Regions from separate parts of the Pseudomonas oryzihabitans genome, predicted to be linked through region 2. Evidence: riboswitches for the same ligand, from Rfam matches in the RefSeq annotation. Region 2 holds a riboswitch; each other region holds the start of a gene.

Region 1 (6,250 bases), 2.2 Mb from region 2:
TTTCCAACGGATTCCCCTTTACGACCGCAACGGGCGCCAAGCTATCCAGCAATGCTGTCTAAAGGCTAGTCCAAGGCCTGCCAGCCACGCGCAGCAGCCTTGAACCCTCTTTTAGACTTCGCCGTCGTGGTGCCAGGCGTCATGCAGGTCGGAGGCGTTGGCTTCGCCGACTTCGGCGCGGGCCTTGAGCCAGTCCAGCAGGGCGGTACGGTCTTCCTCGGTGGGCGAGGTGTAGCGCTTGTTGGCCATGATGGTGCCTTCGACCCAGGCGTTGTCGAAACCGCCGATGTAGTCCAGCTTGCGCTCTTCGACGTAGTCGATGAAGTCACCCAGGAAGGTGTCCAGATCGTCTTCGCTGAGTTCGTTCTTGAAGCTCACCTTGATTTCGAAGGCCAGCTCCTGGAACTCGCCCAGGTACTGCTTCTTGCGCAGGCGACGCTTCATGCGGCTCAAACGGGGATCTTGGTTGGTATCGGTCATGGCGAAGGCCTGGATATCGATGAAAGGGCAGGCATTATCCCTGGCGTTGGTCGGTAATGCCAATGGTGACCGCCGGGAGGGGCGGTTAGCATGACGGTTTTGGCTGCGACCAGAGCGCGCAGGGGTGGAAGGATGACGGGCAAGACGAGAAGCCGCTCCGGTAGCGTGACCATTCGCGACGTGGCCAGCCTGGCCGGCGTCGCACCGATCACCGTCTCGCGGGTGGTGAACGCGCCCGCAAGCGTCAAGGCGGCCACTCGTGAACGGGTACTGGCCGCCATAGCAGCAAGCGGCTACATGCCCAACCTGGTGGCTGGGGCCTTGGCCACCAATCGCAGTCGATTGGTGGCGGTGCTGGTGCCCATGCTGACCAATCCGCTGTTCGCCGACAGCTACCAGGCGGTGGCCGAGCGACTGGCTCAGGCCGGGTATCAGGTGTTGCTGGGCGTCACTGGCCACGATCCCGAGCATGAAGAGGCGCTGCTGGCGACCATTCTCAGCCGACGGCCGGATGGCCTGATCCTGACCGGCGTTGATCACACGCCGGCCAGTCGTGCCCGGCTAAAGGCGGCAGGCGTGCCGGTGGTGGAGACCTGGGATCTCAGCGCGGAGCCCATCGATCAGGGGGTGGGGTTTGACCATGAGGCAGTGGGCGCGCTGCTGGCCGAGCGGGCTAACGCTGGTGGTTATGCCCAGGTCGCCCAGGTGGCGGTGGACGACCCCCGTGGTACCCGGCGACGTCTGTCCCTGAGTCGGGCCCTGGCCACCCTCGGCATCGCCGAGACGGCGCCGGCGCTATTCACCGGCCTGCCCAGCCTGGAGCAGGGGCGCCAGGCCCTGTGCCAGCTGCTCGCCCAAACCAAGGTGCGGCCGCTGCTGGTGGTCTGCACCTCCGACACCCTGGCCCATGGCGTGCTGACCGAGGCCCTGGCACAGGGGCTGGCGGTGCCCGGCGACGTGGCGGTGATCGGTTTCGGCGACATGGCCTTCGCGGCCCATACCCTGCCTGCCTTGACCACGATACGGGTGGATGCCACGGCCTTGGGGCACACGGCAGCGGAATTGTTGTTGGCCCGTCTGGCGGGTAGTGATGGAGAGCCACAGCAGCGCGACCTGGGTGTCGATTGGATCGAGCGAGGTAGCACCTAAGGACAGATGGCGGTTGTCAGACGACTTGCTGGGCGCTAGGGTGATTGAAATGGTAGCGGTACCATTTTCGCTCAGCAGGGGAGGAGCCGGATGAAGATCGTGATGATTGGTGAAGCCGCCACGCACCAGGAGGCGCTTGCCAGGGACCTGGCCGGCCCGGCCACCTTTATTACCTTGCCGCGGGAAGCCCACGAATCAGCCGCCTGGGACGAGCGAATCGAGGGCGCCGATGTCTTGGTCGCCATGCGTCTGCAGCGTTCAACGCAGGCACCGAGGGTACGGCTGCTGCAGGTACCTGGCGCTGGCCTCGATGGCATCGATTTCGGGGTGCTGGCAGCGGACTGTCGCGTCTGCAACGTCTTCGAGCACGAGATTCCCATGGCCGAATACGCCCTGGCCTGCCTGCTGGATCATGAGGTGCGCCTGGGTGAGGCCCAGGCGGCCTTCGCCAGCGAGCGCTGGACCCATGCCTATCTGGGGCGCCAGCCGCGTGGTGAGTTGCAGGGCAGGACCCTGGCGATCCTGGGTTTTGGCAGGATCGGCCAGGCGGTGGCGCAGCGGGCGCGGGCCTTCGGCATGCGCATCCTGGCCATCACCCGTAGTGCCCGCGACGGCCGGGTGCCCGCCGGGGCCGATACTGCACTTGCGCCCGAGGCGCTGAACGAAGCCCTGGGCCTGGCCGATTACGTAGTGCTGGCCTGTCCGCTGGACGAGACCACCCGGGGCTGTTTCGGCGCTGCCCAGTTCGCCGCCATGCGGCCGGAGGCCGTGCTGCTGAACCTGGCACGGGCGGCGGTGGTGGAAGAAGACGCCCTCTATCAGGCGCTCGCCGACCGGCGCATCGCCAAGGCGTACCTGGACGTCTGGTACCGCTACCCCAGTGGCGAAGGCGATCTCGTGGCACCCGCACGGCATCGCTTCGAAGAACTGCCCAATGCCGTCTGCACGCCGCATGTCTCGGGTTGGACCCACGGGCTGTTCGCGCGCCGCTATGCCTTCATCGCCGCCAACATCGAACGCCTGCGTCGGGGCGAAACGCTGCTCAATCAGGTCCGCGGACCTCGCTAGAGGAGGCGCCATGCGCATCACTCGCATCGAAACCACCAGGCTCACGCAACTGCCCAATCTGCTCTGGGTGGAGATCCACACCGACAGTGGCCTGGTCGGTTTGGGTGAGACCTTTCGCGGCGCCGAAGCGGTGGAGGCGCAGATCCACTCGCTTTGCGCGCCACTGCTGTTGGGTCGCGATCCCCTGCAGATCGAAGCCCACAGTCGGGCGCTGCTGCGTGGCTATCTCGGCTTCAACGGCAGCGGCGTGGAAACCCGAGCGGCTTCGGCGCTGGACATCGCCCTCTGGGACCTGTTCGGCCAGGCTATGGGTGTGCCGATCCATCAGCTGCTGGGTGGCCAGGTCCACGAGCGGATGCGCGCCTACAACACCTGCGCCAGTCCCAACTTCAATACCGGTGGTGAGCAGCGCCGGCTGATCGCCAAGGGTGAGGCCCGTGTGGCCGGTCGCTACGACGATCAGGTGGCGGCAGTGGAAAACCCGGGCGAACTGGCCCAGAGCCTGATGGACGAAGGGTTTGCCGCCATGAAGATCTGGCCCTTCGATGCCTTCGCCCTGGCCAGTGGCGGCCAGTTTCTGTCCAGCACCGACTTGCGCCAGGGTCTGGAGCCCTTTGCGCGCATCAGGGAGGCGGTCGGCGATGGCATCGAGGTAATGTGCGAATTCCATTCCTTGTGGAATCCGACCTGCGCCCTGCAGATCGCCCGAGCACTCAAGGACTACAACATCTTCTGGGCGGAAGATCCGATCAAGATGGATCACGTTCAGGGGTTAGCGGATTTCCGGCGACTGGCGGGCATTCCGGTCTGCGGCAGCGAGACCCTAGCGATGCGCGGTGCCTTCCGCGATCTGCTGGCGGCCGATGCGCTGGACTATGTGATGGTGGACCTGTCCTGGTGCGGTGGGTTGAGCGAGGCACGCAAGATCGCCACCTTGGCCGAGGCCTATCAGAAGCCCATCGCCCCGCACGATTGCACCGGACCGGTGGTGCTGATGGCCTCGCTGCATCTGGGGTTGGCCTCAGCCAATGCCATCTTTCAGGAAGTGGTGCGAGCCTATCTGGCGGGCTTCTATCGTGAGCTGGTCACCGAGCTGCCGGTACTGGAGCAGGGCTGGCTGCTACCGCCAACCGCACCGGGCCTAGGCACCGCCCTGCATCCGGCGCTGCGTCAGCGGCCGGACCGGATCGGGCGGGTATCAACGCGGTAAGGGGCTCAGGCGGCCATGGCTGCGCAGGCATCGGCGCAGGCTTCACAGGCCTGGGCGCAAGCCTGGCAGTGGTCGGCCTTGTGCTTGCCGCATTCGGCGGCGCAGGCGCGGCAGGTCGCCACGCAGAGGGCACAGGCTTCGGCCAGGCGATCGCTGCCGCGCTGCATGAAGGTGGCGGCCAGGCGGCAGGCGTCGGCGCAGTCACGATCTAGGCGCACGCAATCGCGCATCATGTCCAGATTGGCTTCACCCAGACAGGCGCTGGCGCAGGTTTCGCACGCGGCCGCGCAGTCGAGGCAGGCCTTGATGCAGGCGGCGAGGGAGGATTCGGTCATAGGTATCTCCTGGCAGTGGGGTGCTAAGGGTGGACCCGGCCGCCGGGCGCCGAGTTCGGCCCGCGCGATCGATTGACGCTCTCTCGGGTAGTCCGTACCCTGCGCCCTTGCACGTGGTGCCCCGTTTGAGTCGGGGTGAAACAGGGAAGCCGGTCGAGCCGGCGCTGCCCCCGCAACGGTAGTTGAGTAGCAGCTGCGCGAGACCCACTGGCCCCGGCCGGGAAGGGGCGCAGCGGGTGCCCGAGGGTATCGACTCACCAGCCCGGAGACCGGCCACGCTTGCGTTCATCTCGGCGATGCGGAGGGCGTCGTGCGGCGTCGCCACCTGCCTTGCGCGGGCGGCGTCTCTGCCCGTTTCTCCGTCGCGCCCGCACCCGGAGAACCGCCATGACCGACACCCCTGATTCGAACAGCCCCGAGCGTGACGAGCGCCATCGCGCGCGCATGGTGCGCAAGAAGGCGGTGATCGACGCCCGGATCGCCGACGCCCAGGACGAACGCGGCCTGCTGCTGGTGCACACCGGCATCGGCAAGGGCAAGAGCAGCTCCGCCTTCGGCATGGCGGCACGCGCCCTCGGCCACGGCATGCAGGTCGGCGTGGTGCAATTCATCAAGGGCCGCCGCGACACCGGCGAGCAACTCTTCTTCAGGCGCTTCCCCGACGAGGTGCGTTACCACGTCATGGGCGAGGGTTTCACCTGGGACACCCAGGATCGTGCCCGCGACCTGCAGTCGGCGGCCGCGGCCTGGGCGGTGGCAGTGGAGCTCTTGCGCGATCCGGCCATCGGCCTGGTGCTGCTGGACGAACTCAACATCGCCTTCAAGCATGGCTATCTGGAGGTCGACCAGGTGCTGGCCGATCTCGCCGGGCGTCCGGCGCACCAGCATGTGGTGGTGACTGGCCGCGGCGCGCCGCCGGCCCTGATCGAAGCCGCCGACACCGTGACCGACATGAGTCTGGTCAAGCATGCCTTCCAGGCCGGCGTCCGCGCCCAGCAGGGCATCGAATGGTAGGCGAACCGCGGCACTGCCCGGCGCTGCTGATCGCCGCCCCGGCCTCCGGTCAGGGCAAGACCAGCGTCACCGCCGCCCTGGCCCGGTTGCATGCACGCCAGGGGCGGCGGGTGCGGGTGTTCAAGTGCGGCCCGGATTTTCTCGATCCGATGATCCTCGCCCGTGCCAGTGGCGCCCCGGTCTACCAGCTCGATCTGTGGATGATCGGCGAGGCCGAGAGTCGGCGCCTGTTGTGGGAAGCGGCGGCGGAGGCGGACCTCATCCTCATCGAAGGCGTCATGGGGCTGTTCGACGGGCAGCCGTCGGCGGCGGACCTGGCCGAGCGCTTCGGCGTACCGGTACTGGGGGTGATCGACGCCGCGGGCCTGGCGCAGACCTTTGGTGCCCTGGCCTATGGCCTGGCCCACTATCGGCCGAGCCTGCCGTTCGCCGGTGTGCTGGCCAATCGCAGTGGCAGCCCGCGGCAGACGCAGCTGATCCGCGGCAGCCTGCCGGCGGGCATGACCTTCTTTGGCAGCCTGCCAAGAGATGCCGGCATCGAGCTGCCCAGTCGCCACCTGGGGCTGATCCAGGCCGACGAGGTCACCGACCTGGATCGCCGTTTGGACATGGCGGCCGATGCCCTGGCCGCCAGCTCCGACATCGAATTGCCGCCGCCAGTGGCCTTCGCCGCGCCGGAGCCGACGCCGGTCGAACCGCTGCTGGCCGGGGTGCGCATTGGCGTGGCCCGCGATGCGGCCCTGGCGTTTCTCTACCAGGCCAACCTGGACTTGCTGCGCGCCCTGGGCGCCGAGCTGCAATTCTTTTCCGTGCTTGCCGACTCGACTCTGCCGGAGGTGGACAGCCTCTATCTACCGGGCGGCTATCCCGAGCTGCACCTGCAGGCGCTGTCCAACAACCTTGGCATGCGCGCCGCCATTCGCGCCCACCACGCCGCCGGCAAGCCGATCCTTGCCGAGTGCGGTGGCATGCTCTATCTGCTCCAGGAGCTGAC
Region 2 (6,250 bases):
CCTGGCTCGGCTGGGGCCTGGGTCTGTTCCTGATCGGCTGGGCCATCCAGTTCGTCGGCCATCATTACGAGGGACGCAAGCCGGCCTTTCTCGACGATATCGCCGGCCTGGCCATCGGCCCGCTGTTCATCGTCGCGGAACTGGTGTTCCTGCTGGGCGGGCGCCCGGCACTGCGGCAGGCGATCGAAGAACGGGCCGGCCCGGTACGGCGCCGTCAGGCCAGTCGATAGCGGATCGTCGGCCGATCATCGGGGCCGTCCAGCGCCACCTGCGCCCTTACCCCCCAGACCTGCTGGATCAACTCGGCCGTCAGCACCTCGGCAGGCGCGCCTTCGGCCACCAGTTGGCCGTCTCTGAGCACCGCCAGGCGGTCGCAGAACAGCGCGGCGAGGTTCAGGTCGTGGATCGCCAGCACGCAGGTGGCCGGCAGCCGGCGCACCAGATCGAGGATCTCCAGCTGGTGTTGGATATCGAGGTGGTTGGTGGGTTCGTCCAGCAGGAGTTCGCTGGGTTCCTGGGCCAGGGCGCGAGCGATCTGGGCACGCTGGCGTTCGCCGCCGGAGAGGCTGTGCCAGCGGCGGGCAGCCTTGTCGACCAGGCCTACCTGGGCCAGGGCCCGCTGGCAGACTTCGGCATCGCGGGCGCTCCAGGCATCGAGCAGGCCCCGATGGGGCGTACGACCCAGGCGCACCACCTCGGCTACCGAGAGATCAGCTTCGGTACCGGCCTGCTGCTCCACCAGGGCTACCCGGCGCGCCAGGTCGCGCCGGCGCAGGTCCTGCAGGGGCGTCTCGTCGAGGCTGACCCTGCCCTCCTCCGGCCGGCGCAGCCCGGCCAGCAGCCGCAGCAGGCTGGACTTGCCCGAGCCGTTGGGGCCGAGCAGCCCGAGCACCCCACCGGGCGGTACCGCCAGCGTGACCCCGCGGAGGATCGGCTGGCCGCCGGCGCTCCAGGCGACGTCGCGCGCGGCGAGACTCATCGGACCTCCCGTGCGCGATAGAGGATGAAGGCGAAGGCCGGCGCGCCGACCAGGGCGGTGACCACGCCGATGGGCAGGGTCTGCTTGGCCACCAGGGTACGGGCGACGATGTCGGCCAGCACCATGAACAGGGCGCCGATCAGGGCGCAGGTGGGCAGCAGGCGCCCATGCCCCGGACCAACCAGGAAGCGTGCCACATGGGGGATCACCAGGCCGACGAAGCCCACCGCGCCCACCAGGCTGACCAGGCAGGCGGTGATCAGGCCGGTGACCGCCAGCAGCAGCAGGCGCAGCGGCCCCACAGCGACCCCGAGGCTGGCGGCGGCGTCCTCGCCAAAGGCGAAGGCATCCAGCGCTCGGGCACAGGCCAGGCACACCAGCAGACCGGCGAGTACCACCCCGGCGGCCAGCCAGACGTCTGGCCAGCGCACCCCGGCCAGGCTGCCGAGCAGCCAGAACATCACGCTGCGCGCCTGCTCGGCATTGGCTGCGGTGGCGACGATATAGGCGGTCAGGGCATTGAACAGCTGGGAAGCGGCCACTCCGGCGAGGATGATGCGGGTGCTGCCACCGCCGCCCAGAAACGGCAACACCACGGCGAAGGCCAGCACCGCGCCGAGAAAGGCGCCGAGCGAGACCCCGAGCACCCCGCCGCCGACGCCCAGCAGCATTACCAGCACCGCGCCGGTGGAGGCCCCTGCCGACAGCCCCAGCACATAGGGTTCGGCCAGGGCGTTGCGCAGCAGCGCCTGGAGAATGGCGCCGGAGACCGCCAGGCCCGCGCCACAGCAGGCCGCCACCAGGGCACGACTGAGGCGGTACTCCCAGACGATGCCCTGGACGATACGCTCCACCGGATAGGGCCCCAGGCCTAGGCCGTTGGCGATGGCCTGCAGGCTGGTCAGAGGCGCGATGGGCATCTCGCCGAAGGAAGCGGCCAGCACCACGCTCGCCGCCAGCGCCAGCACGGCGGCCAGGCCCAGCAGCCAGCGCCAGGGCCGGGCCCCTTCGGCTGCCAGGGGCAGGCTCATGGTTGCGGCTTGGCCAGGTCGGCGGCCAGAGTCTCGACGCTGTCCACCACCCGCAGCGAGGGATTGAGGGTCGGGGCGTCCACCACCAGCAGGTGGTTCTCGCGCACCGCGCGCAATTCGCGGGTCAGGGGGTCGCTGCGCAGGAAGGCCAGCTTCTTGTCGACGTCATCGGCGGGATAGAGACGGCGGTCCATGCGCGCCACGACGATATAGTCAGGGTCCAGACTGGCGATACGTTCCCAGCTCACCGCTGGCCATTCCTCGGCGCTGTCGACCACGTTGCGCAGGCCCAGGGACCGGGCGATCCAGGCCGGTGCGCCCAGGTTGCCAGCGACCCAGGGATCGCCTTCCAGGCGCGGACTGGAAAACCAGAACAGCACCGAACGCCCCTGGACCCCGGCCGCCTTGGCCTGCTCGCCAGCGGCGGCGATGCGGTGATCCAGCTCGGCAACCAACTGCTTGCCAGCCGGCTGCACATCGAGAATGGCCGCCAGTTCCCGGGCCTCGCGGGTCACCAGGTTCATGTCGAAGGGCGCGCTGCGGCTGCCGTCGCTGTTGGAATCAGCAGTCACCGCCTTGCCCTCGCAATCGCTGGGCGCCACATAGGCGGCGATGCCCAGCTTGGCGAAGCGGGGGAAGTCCGCCACCTCGCCGCCGGGTCCGACGTGATAGGTGTACTGCGCCGCCACCAGGTCCGGCCGGGTACCGACCACGGCTTCGAAGCTGGGAGCGTTGTCGGCCAGGCGCGGAATGCCCTTGCCCTCCTCCTGCAGGTCTTTCGGCAGGCCGCCGAACCAGACCCCGGTACCCACCAGGCGCGAGCCCACGCCCAGGCGCAAGAGCAACTCGGTACTGGCCTGGCCCAGACTGACCAGGCGCTGGGGCGCGCGCTCGAAGACCAGGTCACGGCCGCAGTTGTGGATGGTCAGCGGATAGGTCGTGGCGGCCTGGGCGCTAAGGGCGGAAACGGACAACAGGCCGGCGGCGAGCAGCGGTGAAAGACGGCGAAGCATGGACTCTCCTTGGGATGACGCGTCCCTTGTGGATGATGGATGTTCCCTGGCGAGGTCTGGCTCGCTTCTTTCGAAGCTCACAGTGGCGCGACCGCGCCGGACTCTCACCGGCTTCCCGCCAGGGAATAGGAAGGGTCGCCGAGGGTGGGCCAGCGGCGACCAGGATTCAAGCATTAAATGTTACTTTATAACAATTCCGGATCGTACCAGCGCGGCGTATAGACCCATTCGCCGCCATCGGCCCGCGGAAAGCGCCGGGTATGGCTGGAGCCGAGGATCACCAGGGTGCGTGAATCCACCATGTCACTGCGCAGGGCGCCGAGGCTGGTGTATTCGAGCCCCCCGCCGGGCCGGCCGACATCACGGCCGAGGATCACCGGGGTGGTCGCCGAACGGCAGCTGCGCAGCACGTCCAGCGCGCGCTCCAACTGGTGCGGGCGAGCCTTGGAGATGGGGTTGTAGAAGGCCATGGCCAGGTCCGCTGCCGCGGCCTGGCGCAGGCGCTGCTCGATCACCGCCCAGGGCTTGAGGTTGTCGGACAGGGAGATCAGGCAGAAGTCGTGGCCCAGGGGCGCCCCGGCCAGGGCGGCGCTGGCCATGGCCGCGGTGATGCCCGGCAGGATCTCCAGCTCCACCGCCGCCCAGCGCGGGTCATCGGCGCCTTCCAGCACCTCCAGTACCGCGGCGGCCATGGCGAATACACCCGGATCGCCGGACGACACCATGACTACCTGGCGCCCGCTGGCAGCCAGCTCGAAGGCATGGCGGGCACGCTGCAATTCTTCACGGTTGTCGCTGGCATGGGCCAACTGATCCGGACGCAAGGGGCCGGCCATCTGCACGTAGGTCGCGTAGCCGAGTACGTCCTGGGCCTGGTCCAGGGCGCGGCGCACCACCGGTGCCATGAGCTCGGCCGCGCCGGGGCCGAGGCCCACCACGCTGAGGCGGCCACGCCGCTGGCCAAGGTCCTCGGCTTCCAGCGGCCGGTCATGCAGGTGCAGGGCGATGCCCCGCTCCTGGGCACGTTCCACCGTCGTCAGGGCGAAGTCCGGCGTGTTGGCGTCGACGAATCTCAACGGCACATCCAGCGCCTGGCTCAGCTCGACCAGGCCGGGCGCGGCCATGTCTTCCGCCCGCGCCAGCAGCACCGCCACGGCACCTGGCGCATAGCCGGTGCTGGCAAGCAGTTCGGTGACGGCGGCAGCGGTGGCATCGGCACGTACCGCCACCAGCACGGCGCGGGGATGGATGAGCAGGGTGTGGTCGTCGGCACTGGCCAGCGGCGAGACCAGGATGCGCTGGTGCGCAGCGGGGTCACGGGCCAGGGGTACCTCGTCCAGCCAGGGCGCCTCGCCCTCGATGCGTACCGGGGCGCCGGCCAGCAGATCGGCCACCCGGTGCTTGGCCACGTCGACGTCGGCCAGGGCATAGCCGGCCGGTGGATCGAGCAGGCAGGTGCCGAATCTCAGTTCACCACTGGTGGTGATGGCCGGGGCCACGTCCAGCAAGGTACCCAGCTGGCGGGCCAGGCGATTGGCACCGGCCAGGCCGCCCAACAGCGGCACCACGGCGCTGCCGTCCTCGGCCACCGCCAGTACCGGCGGCTCGGCGGTCTTGTCGTCCAGCAGCGGCGCCAGGCTGCGGATGACGATGCCGGCGGCGCAGAGCACCAGCAGCGGCCGCTGCTGGCGATAGAGGTCGCGCAGATGGTCGCCGAAAGCGGTGTAGGTCACGTCGCCCTCGACCCGCCCGGCCAGGCCGTGCACCAGGCTGCCCGGCAGGCCAGCCTGCAGGCGGCGAGCAGTGGCCAGGGCGCCAGGGCCGAGGATGACGATGGCCGGGCTCAACCCTTCCATTTCACCCCCGGTACCACCACCAGCGAGAAATACGGCGAGGCCATGGGGTCGACCTCATCCAGCGCCACGATGCGCTGGTTGTCCATGGTGGCGCGTTCGATGTAGCGGGCACGCTCGTCCAGGCCCAGGTCGCGCAACACCTGGCGCACCTTCTCGAAGTTGCGCCCGAGCTTCATCACCACGGCGGCGTCGGCGCTCGCGAGACGTGCCTTGAGCTCCTCGGCGGAGAGCACCCCGGAGAGCACCGTGAGGGTCTGGTTGCGATAGACCAGCGGCAGGCCGAGCATGGCCACGCCGCCGAGCATGGAGCAGACCCCCGGCACCACCTGGGCTTCGTAGCGCTCGGCCAGGCGGTCGTGCAGGTACATGTAGGAGCCGTAGAAGAAGGGATCGCCCTCGCAGATCACCGCCACGTCGCGACCGGCGTCCAGATGGTCGGCCACCTGGGCGGCGGCGGTGTCGTAGAAGTCGGCGATCACCGTCTCATAGGACAGCGGCGGCGCCAGCTTCTCGGTGGTCACCGGATAGACCAGCGGCAGGCGCTGCTGGCCGTCCAGCAGATAGCCCTCGATGACGCCATAGGCATTGCCGCCCTGGCCCACGTTGGCCTTGGCCTTGGCGACGAAATAGGCCACCACCGGCGCGCCCTGCAGGAGGCGCAGGGCCTTCAGGGTGATGAGTTCCGGATCGCCGGGGCCGACGCCCAGGCCGAGCAGGCGGCCGGCCATCACTCCACCTCCGTGGCCAGGGCATTGACCGCTGCCGCGGCCATGGCGCTCCCGCCACGGCGGCCGCGCACGATGACGTAGGGCACGCCGCGACTGTCGGCGGCCAGGGCGTCCTTGGACTCCATGGCGCCGACGAAGCCCACCGGCATGCCGAGGATCAGCGCCGGCTTGGGCGCCCCGGCGTCGAGCATCTCCAGCAGATAGAACAGCGCCGTGGGGGCGTTGCCGATCACCACCACGCTGCCGGCCAGGTGCGGCCGCCAGCGCTCCAGGGCCACCGCCGAGCGGGTGTTGCCCTGGGCCACGGCCAGCTCGCGGATGCCCTCGTCATGCAGGGTGCAGATCACCTGATTGGCGGCCGGCAGCCGGGTGCGGGTGACGCCCTCGGCGACCATGCGCGCATCGCAGAGGATGGGCGCGCCAGCCGCCAGCGCCGCACGACCGGCCGCGCCGGCGCCCGGGGAAAAGGCCAGGTCCTGGACCACGTCGACCATGCCGCAGGCGTGGATCACCCGCACGGCGAGCTTTTCCAGGTCAGCGGGGATGGCCGATAGATCGGCTTCGGCGCGGATGGTGGCGAAGGATTGGCGATAGATCGCCTGGCCGTCGCGTTCGTATTCAAGCATCACTAGGACTCCGGGCC
Region 3 (6,250 bases), 1.7 Mb from region 2:
CGCCGCCGTGAAACCGAGCAGTGGCAGGTGCCAGCGCTCGGCGAGGGCGCATAAGGCCCCTTCTTCCAGTCGACTTTCCACCGTGGCCAGGGCCGTCAGGGCGGTGATTTCGCACTCGGCTTCCTGCAACACCGACTGCGCCAGTTCGGCGAGTTCGTCCAGCGAGCAGCCCCGCCGGCAGCCCAGGCCCAGGACCCGTTTCATGGGTGTGACGCGCCCTGACGGCGAAACAGCCAACTGCAGGCCAGTCCCAGCAACAACCAGAATGGCAGATTGCTCGCCAGCACGGCGATCTGGAAGTGCCGCTGCAGCTCGTGCGGTGCCAGGCTGGAATGCTCGATGGGCTGGGGCGCACCTAGCACATGCGGCAATACCAGCAGACCCAGAGCGATGATCTTGTAGCCGGGATGGCGGGCGAAGACCAGCAGGGCGAGGGCGGACGCGGTGGCCCCAGCGGTGCCGATCCACCAGGTTTGCCTTAGGGTCAGGTCGGCTGCGGCGGTCCCTGGCAGTTCCGGTGGCAGGCCGAGGCTGGGCGCGAGGCAGAAGGTGGCATAGCCAGCCAGTCCCCACAGCAGGCCCTGGTAGGTTCGGTGCGGTGTGCGCAGATTGAACAGGCCCGCCAGGACCAGGCCGAAGCCCACAGCCACCACCAGGTTGCCGCCAAAGGTGGCCAGGGTGCGTGGCCAGCCGTCTTCCGGCGACCAGGCTTCTGCGCCGTGCTCATGATGCTCCGTCATGACCGGTGCCTCGACCTGTACCTCATAGGTTTCCGCCTGAAGGATGAGCGGGGTCAGCCAGAGGCTCTGCAGGACGCTCAGCAGAAGGGCGGCGAGCAGGCCGGCCACGCCGGCACTGAAGGCGATACGCTGAAACATGCCGATCTCCTCTTAGTGGCAGGGGAAGCCTTCGCTGTGGCGGGTGTCGTGGGCGCCGTTGTGCAGGGCCTCGACATGGGAAAAGCCGGCCAGGAACACCAGGCCCAGGCCAAACAGGCAGGCGAGCAGGGTGGCCGTCAGGCGTTGGGTGCGGGTACTGGTCTGGGGCAGGGCGGTGGTGGAGCGGGCAGCGGTCATGACGAGGCCTCGGAGTCGAAGCGGCAGGGACGCGCCTAGGCAGCGGGCCGGTAGGCAGCCGCCGTCCAGCACGACCGCCCACCGCGGGTTGCTTGAAGGCGACAGGCCGGTCTCCGGACTCACGAGGGTCTTGTGGGGGCGGGCTGGCTGCGCTCGGCCCGGCGTTGTCGAATCCTTCTCCGCAAGACTCATCTACACCCTGTAAATGACGCTTGCTACGAAGGTTTCGTCTTGCCGTGCGCGGGCTCGCTCAAGATCGCATTCCCGTACGACTACCAGGATCGCCTTCCCCAAGCTTGCCGGCCGGGTGGCATCGTGATCCTGCGCTCGTCTACCGTTGCGGGGGCAGTGCCGGACTTGGACCGGCTTCCCGTTTCACCGCGACCCATGGCGGAGTCGCGACACCTGAAGCAGGGTCGAGCAGACCACGCGGGTCGTCCGACGGTCAAGCCTGTTCGATTGACACCCCGGCGGGGCACTCGTAGCCTGTCGGGCTTCGAGGTGCTCTTGTCCGCAAGAGCTTGAAAGGGAACGCGGTGCGACACCGCGGCTGCCCCCGCAACTGTAAGCGGCATCTTCAGCCTCTCCACAGAGCCTGTTCATAATGTGCTGCGCGTCGGTCAACTGCGTTGAAGATGCTTTCGGAATGCTCATTTACCATTCGTAAACTCGAGCGCGAGTCCGATCCGCTTCCTTAAGTATCTTCGCCTTGCTCGACTCTAGCTCGCGAAATCATGAACAAGCTCTAAGGCCACTGCTCACGCGGGAAGGCCGGAGTCGGGCGCCGTGAGCCAGGAGACCTGCCTCGCTAGTTTTCCATACGCAACCGGGCGGGGTGATCCGGGCTGCCACCAGGGCCTCGCCAGCGTGCGAGCGTCCGGCATGCCTGCCCGCCTTTTCTCGCATTTCACCTAAGGGCAGCCCATGAAAACCCTGGCCAAGACCCCCGTCACCATCGTCACCGGCTTCCTCGGCTCCGGCAAGACCACCCTGTTGCGCCACATGCTCGACCATGCCGAAGGCCGCCGCATCGCGGTGATCGTCAATGAATTCGGCGAACTGGGCATCGACGGGGAGATCCTCCGTCAGTGCAGCATCGGTTGCACCGAAGAAGAAGCCCAGGGTCGGGTCTTCGAACTGGCCAACGGCTGCCTCTGCTGCACCGTGCAGGAAGAGTTCTTCCCGGTCATGAAGGAGCTGGTGGCGCGTCGTGGCGACATCGACCACATCCTCATCGAGACCAGCGGCCTGGCCTTGCCCAAGCCGCTGGTGCAGGCCTTCCAGTGGCCGGAGATCCGCAACGCCTGCACCGTGGACGCGGTGATCACCGTGGTCGACAGTCCGGCCGTGGCTGCCGGCACCTTCGCCGCCCACCCCGAGCAGGTGGACGTTCAGCGCCGCCAGGATCCCAACCTGGACCACGAGTCGCCGCTGCATGAGCTGTTCGAAGACCAGCTGGCCAGTGCCGACCTGGTGATCCTCAACAAGGCCGACGGCCTGGATGCCGAGGCGCTGGCCCGGGTCCGCGCCGAGGTGACCGAGGAATTGCCGCCGGCGGTCAAGGTGGTGGAAGCCAGTCGCGGCGTGCTGCCGTTGTCGGTGCTGCTGGGGCTGCAGGCCGAGTCCGAGGCCCATATCGACAGCCGTCCGACCCACCACGACCTCGAGGGGCATGAAGACCATGATCATGACGAATTCGACTCCTTTGGTGTCGAATTGCCCGAAGTCGCCGAAGCGACCCTGCTGGCGGCCCTGACCGAGGTGGTCAAGCGCCATGGCGTGCTGCGGGTGAAGGGCTTCGCCGCCATTGCCGGCAAGCCGCTGCGCCTGCTGGTACAGGGAGTCGGCACCCGTTTCGACAAGCATTTCGACCGTGCCTGGCAGGCGGCGGAACCCCGTCGCACCCAACTGGTGCTGATCGGCCAGGAGCTGGACCAGGCGGCGATCACCGCTCAGCTGCGCGCTGCGGTGGCCTGAACCTAGATGCATCTGCTGCGTACCCAGCCGGGCGGTTTTGTCCCGGATGACGGCATTGCCCACCTGGCGCAGACGCCGGGTGAAATCGTTGTCCTCTGCAGTGGCGACTCGCACCTGGCGCTCCTGGCCGAGGCCACCCGCACCCTGGATGACGGCTATCCCAGCCTGCGCCTGGCCAACCCCATGCAGCTGCAGAACCACGCCTCGGTGGATCTTTATGTCGAGGAGGTGCTGAGCCAGGCGCGGGTGGTGTTCATCTCCCTGCACGGCGGCCAGGGGTATTGGCGCTATGGCATGGAACGCCTCACCGAGCTGGCCGCACGGGGTCTGACCCTGATCGCGGTACCGGGTTGTGATCGCCCTGATCCGGAGCTGATGGCCCTGGGTACGGTCGCGCCCGAGCTGGCCGAGCGACTGTGGCGCTATCTGCGCCAGGGCGGTCTGACGAATGCCCGGGATTTTCTCCATTGCCTGGCCGCCGAATGCCTGGGTGCCAGCTACACCCACGAGGCGCCACGAGAATTGCCGCGCGTGGCGGTGTACCAGCCCGAAGGCCTTGGCCTCGACGGCTGGCGCCAACGCTGGCAGCCGGATTGGCCGACGGCGGCGCTATTGTTCTATCGCACCCATCTGCAGTCGGCCAACACGGCCTTCGTTGATATCTTCTGCCAGCAACTGCAGGCCCAGGGACTGAATCCGCTGCCCATCGCCGTGGCCAGTCTCAAGGAATCCGCTTGCCTGACGGAAGTGGAGCGGCTGCTGGATGAGACCGGTACCGCGCTGATCCTCAATACCACCGGCTTCGCCCAATCCAGTCCGGAGCGGCCTAACCTGGCACCTTTCCGCCGACCGGTGCCGGTGCTCCAGGCCATCTGTGCCCAGGACAACCGCGAGCGCTGGCTGGAGAATCCCCAGGGCCTGGGCGCCCGCGACCTGGCCATGCACATCGCCCTGCCAGAGCTGGATGGGCGCATCATCACCCGGCCGATCAGTTTCAAGGGTCTGGCCTGGCGCTGCGAGCGCAGCCAGAGCGACGTGGTCAACTACCAGGCCGACGAGGAGCGCATGGCCTTCGTTGCCCGCCTGGCGCGCAACTGGGTCGAGTTGGCGCGGCGCCCGGCGGCGGACAAGCGCATCGCCCTGATCCTGGCCAATTATCCGACCCGCGATGGTCGTATCGGCAACGGCGTAGGCCTGGATACCCCGGCGGCTGCCCTCAAGGTGCTGGAGGCCTTGCAGGCGGCCGGCTATCCGGTGGCCAATCTGCCGGAGAGCGGTACTGCCCTGATCGAGCGCCTGCTCGGTGGCGTCACCAACGACAGTGCCCTACGCGATCTGCGCCCAGCCTTGCAGAGCCTGGCGCTGGATGACTACCAGGCGTTGTTCGCCCAGTTGCCGCCAAGCCTGCAGGAGGCGGTGACCGAGCGCTGGGGGCCGCCCGAGGCCGATCCCATGCAGCGGCGTGGCCGGCTGATGGTGGCCGGGGTGCGCTTCGGCCTGACCTTCGTCGGCATCCAGCCGGCCCGCGGCTATGACGTCGATCCCGCTGCGGTCTATCACGACCCGTCGCTGGTCCCGCCCCACGGCTACCTGGCCTTCTACTTCTGGCTGCGCGAGGCCTATGGGGCGCAGGCGGTGGTCCACCTGGGCAAGCACGGCAACCTGGAGTGGCTGCCGGGCAAGGGCGTGGGCATGTCGCAGGAGTGTTGGCCGGACGCCATCCTCGGGCCGCTGCCCAACGTCTATCCCTTCATCGTCAACGATCCGGGCGAGGGTGCTCAGGCCAAGCGTCGTACCCAGGCGGTGATCATCGATCACCTGATGCCGCCGCTGACCCGGGCCGAGAGCTACGGCCCGCTGCGCGACCTGGAGCGCCTGGCCGACGAATACTATGACGCCAGCCTGCTGGATCTGCGCCGGGCCACCGAGCTGCGCGCCGAGATCCTGCAGCTGGTGCGCGAGACTGCCCTGGACCGCGAGTTGGGCCTGGTCATTACCGATGACCCCGACAGCTGGCTGCCCCAGCTGGATGCCTATCTCTGCGACCTCAAGGAATCCCAGATCCGCGATGGCCTGCACGTGTTCGGCGAATCCCCGACCGGCCAGCTGCGCCGCGACACCCTGGTGGCCCTGCTGCGCATTCCTCGCGGCGACGCCCAGGGCGGCAACGCCAGCCTGCTGCGCGCCCTGGCCAAGGATCTGCAGCTGGCGTTCGATCCTCTGGCCGCCGATCTTGGCGAGCCCTGGCAGGGCGACCGTCCGGCGTGCCTTGCCGCGCTTTCCGCGGAACCCTGGCGCACCCGGGGCGACACCCGCGAGCGTCTTGAGGTGCTCGCGCTCGCCCTGGTCGCCGCGATGGTGGATGGCGAACCACTGCCCTTGGCATTGGCCGACCTGCCGGCGACCCGCCCGGTGCTGGAGCAGCTGGTCGCCCAGGTGGCACCGGCCCTGGATGGCTGTGGCCCTGCGGAAATCGCCGGCCTGCTGGCCGCTCTAGGCGGTCGCTTCGTCCCGGCCGGGCCCAGTGGGGCGCCGAGTCGCGGCCGACTGGACGTGCTGCCCACCGGGCGCAATTTCTTCTCCGTGGACGTGCGCAACCTGCCAAGCATGACGGCCTGGCGACTTGGCTGGCAGTCGGGCAACCTGCTGCTGGAGCGCCATCTACAGGAGGAGGGCGATCACCTGCGCCAGCTGGGCCTTTCCGTCTGGGGGACGGCGACCATGAGAACCGGCGGCGATGACATCGCCCAGGCCATGGCGCTGCTCGGCGTGCGCCCGGTGTGGCAGACCGGCAGCGCCCGGGTCGAAGACTTCGAGATCCTGCCACTGTCACTGCTGGATCGACCGCGAGTGGATGTCACCCTGCGTATCTCCGGCTTCTTCCGCGATGCCTTCGGTGGCCTGGTACGGTTGTTCGATGCCGCGATCCAGGCGGTCGCCGCGCTGGACGAACCGGACGACCTCAATCCCCTGGCTGCCCAGGTGCGGCGGGAGCGGGCGGCGCTGGAAGCGGCCGGCATCGAGGCCGACCAGGCCCGGCGTCAGGCGGGCTGGCGCATCTTCGGCGCCCAGCCTGGGGCCTATGGCGCCGGTGTCCAGGGTGCAGTCGAGGAGCGCCAATGGCAGGACCGCAGCGAGCTGGCTACCGCTTATCTCAACTGGGGCGGCTATGCCTATGGTGCCGAGGACGAGGGCAC

Evidence for each region. Region 2 has a riboswitch for cobalamin ahead of APT59_RS19345 (ABC transporter substrate-binding protein). Riboswitches for the same ligand answer to the same signal wherever they lie in the genome.
Region 1: linked by a shared signal. The riboswitch ahead of cobO (cob(I)yrinic acid a,c-diamide adenosyltransferase) and the one ahead of APT59_RS19345 (ABC transporter substrate-binding protein) in region 2 are both predicted to bind cobalamin.
Region 3: linked by a shared signal. The riboswitch ahead of cobW (cobalamin biosynthesis protein CobW) and the one ahead of APT59_RS19345 (ABC transporter substrate-binding protein) in region 2 are both predicted to bind cobalamin.

The regions. Positions count from the first base shown of each region.
Region 1 is NZ_CP013987.1:1,582,766-1,589,015, forward strand. Features, by position in the region: gene APT59_RS07090 (YggL family protein) at 112-480, opposite strand; gene APT59_RS07095 (LacI family DNA-binding transcriptional regulator) at 613-1,629, shown strand; gene APT59_RS07100 (2-hydroxyacid dehydrogenase) at 1,720-2,697, shown strand; gene APT59_RS07105 (mandelate racemase/muconate lactonizing enzyme family protein) at 2,708-3,907, shown strand; gene APT59_RS07110 (four-helix bundle copper-binding protein) at 3,913-4,242, opposite strand; cobalamin riboswitch at 4,340-4,535, shown strand; gene cobO (cob(I)yrinic acid a,c-diamide adenosyltransferase) at 4,630-5,256, shown strand; gene APT59_RS07120 (cobyrinate a,c-diamide synthase) at 5,250-6,250, shown strand, end outside.
Region 2 is NZ_CP013987.1:4,250,020-4,256,269, forward strand. Features, by position in the region: gene APT59_RS19330 (DUF962 domain-containing protein) at 1-230, shown strand, start outside; gene APT59_RS19335 (ABC transporter ATP-binding protein) at 215-979, opposite strand; gene APT59_RS19340 (FecCD family ABC transporter permease) at 976-2,010, opposite strand; gene APT59_RS19345 (ABC transporter substrate-binding protein) at 2,007-3,023, opposite strand; cobalamin riboswitch at 3,054-3,202, opposite strand; gene cobJ (precorrin-3B C(17)-methyltransferase) at 3,209-4,879, opposite strand; gene APT59_RS19355 (precorrin-2 C(20)-methyltransferase) at 4,867-5,607, opposite strand; gene APT59_RS19360 (precorrin-8X methylmutase) at 5,607-6,233, opposite strand; gene cobG (precorrin-3B synthase) at 6,226-6,250, opposite strand, start outside.
Region 3 is NZ_CP013987.1:2,515,065-2,521,314, reverse strand. Features, by position in the region: gene APT59_RS11685 (cobalamin biosynthesis protein) at 1-204, opposite strand, end outside; gene APT59_RS11680 (CbtA family protein) at 201-878, opposite strand; gene APT59_RS11675 (CbtB domain-containing protein) at 891-1,076, opposite strand; cobalamin riboswitch at 1,163-1,500, opposite strand; cobalamin riboswitch at 1,559-1,899, shown strand; gene cobW (cobalamin biosynthesis protein CobW) at 2,001-3,053, shown strand; gene cobN (cobaltochelatase subunit CobN) at 3,060-6,250, shown strand, end outside.